Regions from separate parts of the Geobacillus lituanicus genome, predicted to be linked through region 1. Evidence: predicted binding sites of a transcription regulator. Region 1 holds the regulator's gene; the other holds the start of a gene.

Region 1 (4,570 bases):
GACATCCTTCGCATTCATGGCATTGGTAGTGTCGGGTGACCGAGGTGTATCCTGATTCCGTGGTCTGTTTCGAAGTTCCGGTGCGAACCAGCTTTTTCCCATTGGCGCAAATCCAAACGTCTTCTTCTTCCACATAGGTCCAATTCTGCTGATGATGCGGATTTTTCTTGACCTTGCGCGTGTTCTCCTTCTCATACGTATGGTACTTGATCAAGGCCGATATGTGCTTCTCTTCCAGCTTCACGTAGTTCTCTTCCGAGCCATAAGCCGCGTCAGCGATCAAACGTTCGGGTTCCACGCCGTACTTCTCTCGAACGGTCTCCAAATGCGGGAGAAGACAACGAGTGTCGCCCGGCCTCTGATGAAGGGAATACCCCAAAATAAATTGGCCGGAAGAACCCACCTGTACGTTATAGGCCGGCTTGAGCTGGCCGTTTCGCATGTGATCCTCCTTCAACCGCATGAAGGTGGCATCCACATCGGTCTTGGAATAGCTGTTGCGATCCCCGCATACATGGAGTTGGTGTTCATACTTTTCACTGCGGGGCAAGTAGTCCTCCTTCATCTTCTTGATGGCCTTCTTCAACGGTTGGTTGTCCGGCTCGGCCTCCAACCGTTTTTCCCACTCCTCGGTTTTCTTTCGGATTTCTTCTGACGTAAAGGCCGGCGAAGGGTCGATGTCTTCCGCCTTTTCTTCTTCCACGATCGCCTCGATCTGGGCAATCAGCCGATCGACATTGGCTTGGAGTTTCTCCTGGTACTTCTCAGCCGATTTGCGCCAAACGAAGGTGTACCGGTTGGCATTCGCTTCAATTTTCGTTCCATCCACAAAATAATCTTCCATCTTGACATAGCCGTCGGCCACGAGCAGCGTGATCATTTCCCGGAACAGGTCGTCAATCAGGTCTTTCATCCGCTCCGAACGAAACCGATTGATGGAGCGGAAGTCCGGCTTTTGAAATCCACTTAGCCACATGAGGGGAAGGTGGACTTCGAGCTGCCGTGCAATCTCACGGCCATGATACATTTTTTGGGTGTAAGCGTAAAGGAGAATTTTGGTCATCATTTTCGGATGATAGGCGGAGGCGCCCCCTCCTTTGTAGTAAGCAAGAAACGTCTCCATCGGGATGCGTTCAACCATCTCATGAACCACGTGGGCCATGTTATCCCGTGGAATGAGATCGGCGATGTTGCTTGGCAAAGAGAGGTTGTCCATGGTATACTCTTTAAAGGAAATATGATCATGTTTCATAAAAGAATCGCCCTTCTTTCGGTGGTAGTGGTTTTGGTGACTCTATTCTACCAGAAAAAAGGGCGATTCTTCTATATTTGAGGCAAAAAAGTGGGGGCTGATCCCAAAACGCATTCGTGTTTTGGGTCAGCCCCTTTTGCCTGGCGCCGTATGAACCGTCCTCTTGATGCTGCCCTCAATATGGATCGCCGCTTCCTTCCTCCGCCGCTAATTGCGCCTTTCGATAGCCGATTTTGGCAACCCAGATGCTCCCCTCATACAAAAGCGTCAGTGGAATCATGACGATCACTTGCGACAACACATCCGGCGGCGTAATGGCGGCCGCTAAAATAAGCAGCGCCAAATACGCATACTTGCGGATGCGAACAAGAAGCTGCGGCGTAATAAGCCCTAAGCGGGTGAAAAACAGGACAACAATCGGCAGCTGAAACACGATGCCAAACGGCAGCACGAGCTGCAGCAAAAACTGAAAATATTCATTAATGCCGATCATCTGTTGAATGCCGAGCCGTTCCGCCAGCTGATTCATAAACCGGACGACAAATGGAAACAAGACGAAATACGCAAAACCAACCCCGGCTAAAAATAGAATGATCGATGCTGGAATGTAGCTGAGCGTTGTTTTCCGCTCTTTTTCATACAGCCCCGGACTGACGAACGCCCAAATTTGATAGAGCAGCACCGGAGCGGTCAGTACAGCGGCGATGACAAAGGCAAACTGAAAATACACTTTGATCGGGTCGGTGAGGCGGAACGCGTTCATCGTCAGCTGTTTCGCTTCCGCAGTGTGCTGCAAATACACAATGACGTCATCGACAAAAAAGAAGCTGGCTACAAGCGCCGCAACGAAAAAGAGAAGCACGATGATCAGCCGTTTCCGCAGCTCTCCGAGGTGTTCATACACGGACATTTCTTTGTCATTCATCGTTTCCCCATCCTGCCTTGTCATCGGTCGGTTTTCGTTTCTTCGTCATCAGCGAGCCCTTTTGTGGCGTCTTTAAACTCGCGAAGCGACTGGCCGAACGACCGTCCCAACTCCGGCAACTTTTTCGTGCCAAACAGCAACAAAATGACAAGAACGAGCAACAAATATTTCATGTGTTGTTCTCTCCTTTTTACGATGGCGATGGATAGTTTTTCAAAAAATAGACGAGCGACTGCAGCTCAATGGCTAAATCGATATGATGGACGCGAATATGGTTTGGCACGTTCAGCCGCGCCGGAGTAAAGTTTAAAATGCCTTTAATTCCTTGCGCGACAAGGCGGTCGGTCAGCGCTTGAGCTGCGGCGGCCGGCACGGTTAAAATCGCGACCGGAATGTCGCCGCGAAGCCGCTCCTCCAGCTCATCGAGATGATAGACCGGCACCCCGCCGACTGTCGTTCCGACCTTCCGTTCATCGACATCAAACGCCATGACAATTTTCGTGTTGTTATTTTTCGAAAAGTTGTAGTTTAAAAAGGCGGTGCCTAAATTGCCGACGCCAAACAGAGCGACTTCGGTCACTTCGTCCTCTTCAAGTGTCTGGCGGAAAAACGACAACAAATAATTGACATTATACCCGTATCCTTTTTTGCCGAGCGCGCCAAAATACGAAAAGTCGCGGCGAATTGTCGCCGGATCGACTTTCACCGCCTCGCTCAGCTCGGCGGAGGACACGCGCTGCTTCCCTGAGGCATGTAAATTTTTCAAAAACCGATAGTATAACGGCAGACGCTTGGCAGTCGCCTGCGGGATTTTCGGTTGTTCGTTGCTCATCGTTTCATCCCCCAGCTAATCGGTTTTCCGTCGATAATGGCCGGACTTCCCGCCCGTTTTCTCGACCAAATACGTTGGACCGATCGTCATTCCTTTATCGAGCGATTTGCACATGTCGTACACAGTCAATGCGCATACCGAGGCCGCCGTCAGCGCTTCCATCTCCACTCCTGTGCTCCCTTTCGTTTTGACCGTCACGGTAATCACAAGTTTATACGCTTCCGCCTCTTTTTCCCAAGCAAAGGCAATATCGATGCCTTTTAACATAAGCGGATGGCACATCGGAATGAGATCGGCCGTTTTTTTCGCCGCCATGACCCCGGCCACCTGGGCTACCGCCAGCACATCACCTTTCTCAATGGCATTGTTCGTCATCTTTTCATAAATCTCTTCGTTGACGGTGACGCTCGTTCTCGCCACCGCTATCCTGACCGTATCTTCCTTGTGTGTAATGTCGACCATTTTCGCCCGGCCTTGTTCATTGAAATGCGTAAACGATGCCAAGACAATCTCCTCCATTTATCACTATACACCATTTTTCGTTATCTGTCTTTGACCGTTTTCGCGACTTGCGTTAAACTATTCGCGAGGTGACGGACATGATCATTTTGCAAGTGAATGGGCTCACGAAATATTTTGGCGCTGACCTTATTTTATCGAATATAAAACTAGAAATACAGTCCCGCGCCCGCATTGCTCTTGTCGGCCGCAACGGCGCAGGCAAATCGACGCTGCTGAAGATCATCGCCGGCGAACTTTCTTCCGACAGCGGTGAAATCATCAAGCCAAGCCATATCAAAATCGGCTATTTGGCGCAAAACAGCGGGCTCGACTCGTCACGCTCCATTTGGGACGAGATGCTGGACGTATTCGCGCCGCTCCGGGCGATCGAAGCGCAGCTGGCAGAGCTCGGCGCCCAGCTTGGCGACCCGGATCTGCTCGCCGATCCGGCCCGCTACGAAAAAATGCTTCAAGCGTATGACAACCTGCAAGAGCAATACAAAGAACAAGGGGGCTATCAGTATGAAGCCGACATCCGCTCTGTTTTGCACGGGCTGCAATTTTCGTCATACGATTACCAAACAACGCCCGTTTCCTCGCTAAGCGGCGGACAGCGGACGCGGCTCGCCCTTGGAAAACTGCTGTTGGCCAAGCCGGACTTGCTCATTTTAGACGAGCCGACGAACCATTTGGACCTCGATACGCTCACATGGCTCGAGCAATATTTACAGGCATACCCCGGCGCCGTTCTGCTCGTTTCCCATGACCGCTACTTTTTGGACAAAGTCGTCACCGAAGTGTACGAGCTGTCCAACGCGACGCTTAAGCGGTATAGCGGCAATTACAGCCGCTATTTGGAGCTTCGGGTCGAGCAATACGAACAAGAGCTAAAACGATACGAAAAGCAACAGGAGGAAATCGCCCGCCTTGAAGACTTCATCCGGCGCAACATCGCCCGCGCCTCGACAACGAAACGGGCGCAAAGCCGGCGAAAGCAGCTTGAAAAAATGGAGCGGCTTGAACGCCCGGCCGGAGATGAAAAATCAGCTTCTTTTTCTTT
Region 2 (4,570 bases), 240 kb from region 1:
TCATCACCGCTTCCGTCCCCGAGTTGACAAAGCGGACTTTTTCGAGCGACGGAATCGCTTCTTTCAACATTTTTGCAAATGTAATCTCATGCGGCGTCGGCGTGCCGTACAGCACGCCGGTTTCAGCGGCGCGGCGGATGGCCGCAGCGATGTGCGGGTGGGCGTGGCCGGCAATAATCGGCCCGTAGGCGGCCAGGTAGTCAATGTACTTGTTTCCGTCCACATCCCAAAAATACGCTCCTTGCGCCCGCTCCATCACGACGGGGGCGCCGCCGCCGACCGCTTTATACGAGCGGGACGGGCTGTTTACCCCGCCGACGATGTGCTGGAGCGCTTCTTCATACAATTGTTCCGATTTTGTCCATTGCATCGTTTCATCCTCCTGTTCCCGATGACTGCCTCTTTATTTTACCATAGCGCGCACACTTGTCTGGAAAAACAAAAAAGGTGAAAATAGCAACGATTTATGTATAATTGCAACATAGGAGAAGGGCGGATGTCGCTCTTTTTGATGTTGATGTGATGAAGAGGCAGGAGGAGAACGATGAACGCCATCGAAGTAGAACAATTGCGCAAAGAATTTAAAGTGCACAAAAGCCGCTCCGGCCTCGTCGGAGCGTTTCGCGATTTATGGACGCGCCGTTATGCGACCATCCGGGCGGTGGACGGCATTTCGTTTGCGGTCAGGCAAGGAGAGATCGTCGGCTATATTGGCGAAAACGGCGCCGGCAAGTCAACGACGATCAAAATGTTGACCGGCATTTTAACGCCGACATCCGGGCGCATTGTCGTCAACGGGATGAATCCGCATAAAGAGCGGGAGAAATTTGTGCGGACGATCGGCGTCGTCTTCGGCCAGCGCTCGCAATTATGGTGGGACATCGCCGTGCAAGAATCGTTTCGTCTGTTAAAAAAAGTATACCGCGTCCCCGATGAGCAATATCGCCGTCATATGGGCGAAGTCATCGAGATGCTAGACATCGGTCCGCTCCTTGACAAGCCGGTGCGCAAGCTGTCGCTTGGCCAGCGGATGCGCTGCGAGCTCGCCGCCGCCCTCATTCACAACCCGCCGCTGTTGTTTTTGGACGAGCCGACCATCGGTTTGGATGTGCTGGTGAAACTGAACATCCGCCAGTTTTTAAAGCAATTGAATGAACGGTATGGCACGACGATCCTGCTGACGACGCACGATATGTCAGACATTGAAGCGCTTTGCGAGCGGGTGATTATGCTTGATGAAGGGAAAATCATTTATGACGGTTCGCTCGGGCAGTTGAAAGAAAAATGGGGCCAAGGAAAACGGATTTCGTTTACATTTGTTGAAGAAGCCACCCTCGTTGCCTTGCAGGAGCTGACGGCCGGATTGGGAGTTAACTGGAAACAAGGCGAACAGCCGAACGTTTGGGTGGCGCACGTTCCATCAGGAGGCGTGCCGGAAGTCGTCAGCCGCGTCGCCGCCTGCTATCCACTGCAAGACATCCACATTCATGAAGTGCCGACGGAGGAGATCATCCGCAATATTTATCAAGAAGGTGCGGCTAATGGGTAAGTATGTCGAAATGATCCGCATCCGCTTTTTAATGATGCTTGCCTACCGGACAAACTATTATACTGGCATTTTGATTTACGCCATTAACATCTCAGCGTATTACTTCCTTTGGTCGGCTATTTATGGCGGCAAATCATCGATGCAAGGGATGTCGCTTGGGCAAATGACGACGTATGTCGCCATTTCCTGGCTGGCGCGGGCGTTTTATTTTAACAACCTTGACCGCGAAATCGCGATGGAAATCCGCGATGGAAAAATAGCGACGGAACTCATCCGTCCGTACAGCTATTTAGGGATGAAAGCGGTGCAAGGGCTTGGCGAAGGGCTGTTCCGCTTGTTCTTCCTATCGTTGCCGGGGTTGCTGGTTGTCTCGCTCTTTTTGCCGCTCGAGTTTCCGGAACACGCCAAAACATGGCTGTCTTTCGGCTTGTCGCTTCTATTCAGCTTTATCATCTTTTCGGAGCTGAACTTGCTTGCGGGAGTCGTGACATTTTTTACGTTCCGAAATGAAGGGCTGCTGAGGGCGAAACGGTTTATTATTGATCTATTTTCCGGTCTGATTTTGCCGTTGTCGTTTTACCCGGATTGGGCGCAACAGCTCATGGCGTATATGCCGTTTCAAGCCATCAGCTACATTCCAAGCATGATCATCACAGAAAGTTTTCAAGGAGCTGCTGTCCGTGATGGCCTGCTTCTGCAGGCGGCATGGTGCGTGCTGTTATGGTTTCCGATTGTGCTGTTATGGCGGGTGGCGAAAAAACGGCTCGTTGTGCAAGGGGGGTAGACTTTGTTTTACGTATCGGTTTTTTTTCAATATATGGCCCAGTACATGAAGACAAAATGGCAATACCGCGCGGATTTGCTGATTGAATGGTTGTCCGACTTCATGGCGCAGGCGGTCAACTTGGTGTTCTTGCTCGTCGTGTTTGGCCATACGACGCTGCTTCACGGTTGGTCGCGCGATGAGATGTTGTTTATTTACGGCTTTTTCCTTGTGCCGTACGCCGTATTTGGCGCCTTTTTTAATCTATGGGATTTCAACGAGCGCTACATTGTCCAGGGAGAAATGGATCGCGTGTTGACGCGCCCGGTTCACAGCCTGTTCCAGATCATTTTGGAGCGGATGGAGCTCGAATCGTTGCTTGGCGCTGTGCCCGGGCTGATCATTATGTTGTATGCCGGCAGCCGCTTGTCTCTTTCGTTTCATTGGTATGATGTCTTCGTGTTTATTTTGCTTGTGATTGGCGGTGCATTGATTTACGCCGGCATTTTCATTTCACTGGCGACGATCAGTTTTTTTGCCGACGCCCGCACATCCATCATGCCGATGATGTACAACATCAGCAGCTACGGCCGCTATCCGGTCGATATTTATCACCGCGTCATCCGCTATATGTTAACGTGGGTGCTGCCGTTTGCCTTTGTCGGCGTTTATCCAGCTTCGTATTTTCTCCATAAGCAGGAATGGTATGGTTATGCGTTTTTGACCCCGGTTGTCGGCGTGTTGTTTTTCATCATCGCCGTGATGCTCTGGAACGCCGGGGTCAGGAGGTACCGCGGGACGGGGAGCTGAATGCTCCCGCTGTTTGCCGCGGCGGCTGTCATGAAATGGACAAACAATGGTCAAACAATCGCCACAATCGCGCATGCATCGCGGTGCGCCTTTCGCGTAAAATAGTTTGTGAAAGTATTCACATTATATTGAAAGGGATGAATGCAATGAAAAACGACGGTGGAACCCGAGTAGTGGTCATCGGCACCGGGTTTGTCGGCGCCAGTTATGCGTTTGCCTTAATGAATCAAGGGATCGCCGATGAGATCGTGCTGATCGATGCGAATGAAAGCAAGGCCATAGGCGATGCGATGGACTTAAATCACGGGAAAGTATTTGCGCCAAAACCCGCAGTCATTCGGCATGGCGATTACAGCGACTGCCACGATGCCGATTTGGTTGTCATTTGCGCCGGCGCCAACCAAAAACCGGGCGAGACGCGGCTTGATTTGGTGGACAAAAACATTGCCATTTTCCGCTCGATCGTTGAGTCGGTCATGGCATCTGGATTTCAAGGACTGTTTCTCGTCGCCACCAATCCGGTCGACATTTTAACGTACGCGACGTGGAAATTCAGCGGCCTGCCGCATGAGCGGGTGATCGGTTCGGGGACGATTTTAGATACGGCGCGGTTCCGTTTTTTGTTGGGCGAGTATTTCTCTGTCGCTCCGCAAAATGTTCATGCCTATATTATTGGGGAACACGGCGACACTGAACTTCCCGTTTGGAGCCAGGCTGATATCGGTGGTGTGCCGATCCGCAAGCTTGTTGAAGCGAAAGGAGAACAAGCGAAGGAAGAGTTGGAGCGCATCTTCACAGATGTCCGCGACGCCGCCTACCAAATTATTGAGAAAAAAGGAGCGACGTACTACGGGATTGCGATGGGGCTTGCCCGCGTGACGCGCGCCATTTTGCATAACGAAAACGCTATTTTGACCGTATCGGCCTACCTCGATGGCCCATATGGGGAGCGCGACGTCTACATCGGCGTGCCGGCTGTCATTAACCGCAATGGCATCCGCGAGGTGATCGAAATTGAATTGAATGATGACGAAAAAAATCGATTCCATCATAGCGCAGCCACATTAAAAAGCGTGCTAGCCCGTTGTTTTACGCGATGAGGCAACAAACGAAAAGTTGTGCCAACAGTCTTTCTCGTCCAAACAGGGGGATGTATGGCTCTGGGGGCGACACGCTGTTCCGATTGGGAAGGCGGCTTATTCCCGCATAATTGTCCGTTTCACGGTGTATATATGAACTACGGACAATTTGTGGAGGGAAGCGAATGGATTACGCATTCCTCGGAGTGGTGACCGCCGTGCTGCTCGGCAGCATCACCTCGCTTTGGACAGCGCGCGTACAAGCAACGCACCGCCTCTCCCTTGACAGTTTATGGGTGCTCGTTCAATGGTATGTGACGATGCTGCTAGGGTTTGCGATGATTTATATGATTTTGCAAGCCAACGGCC

What was found. Region 1 encodes Rex, which represses fermentation and respiration genes when NADH is low (regulators of the CRP and FNR family bind a similar motif). Its sites were predicted from a motif close to TTGTGAAATATTTCACAA; they were not measured.
Region 2: a site for Rex is predicted at 3,229-3,246, ahead of ACR1UW_RS04325 (L-lactate dehydrogenase). Genes of this name have one in related genera too.

What each region holds. Positions count from the first base shown of each region.
Region 1 is NZ_CP194773.1:632,389-636,958, reverse strand. It holds gene ACR1UW_RS03235 (IS1182 family transposase) at 1-1,252, opposite strand, end outside; gene tatC (twin-arginine translocase subunit TatC) at 1,428-2,177, opposite strand; gene tatA (twin-arginine translocase TatA/TatE family subunit) at 2,198-2,350, opposite strand; gene ACR1UW_RS03220 (redox-sensing transcriptional repressor Rex) at 2,368-3,009, opposite strand; gene moaC (cyclic pyranopterin monophosphate synthase MoaC) at 3,025-3,513, opposite strand; gene abc-f (ribosomal protection-like ABC-F family protein) at 3,609-4,570, shown strand, end outside.
Region 2 is NZ_CP194773.1:870,021-874,590, forward strand. It holds gene ACR1UW_RS04305 (aspartate aminotransferase family protein) at 1-370, opposite strand, end outside; gene ACR1UW_RS04310 (ABC transporter ATP-binding protein) at 545-1,549, shown strand; gene ACR1UW_RS04315 (ABC transporter permease) at 1,542-2,333, shown strand; gene ACR1UW_RS04320 (ABC transporter permease) at 2,337-3,122, shown strand; gene ACR1UW_RS04325 (L-lactate dehydrogenase) at 3,269-4,222, shown strand; gene ACR1UW_RS04330 (potassium channel family protein) at 4,387-4,570, shown strand, end outside.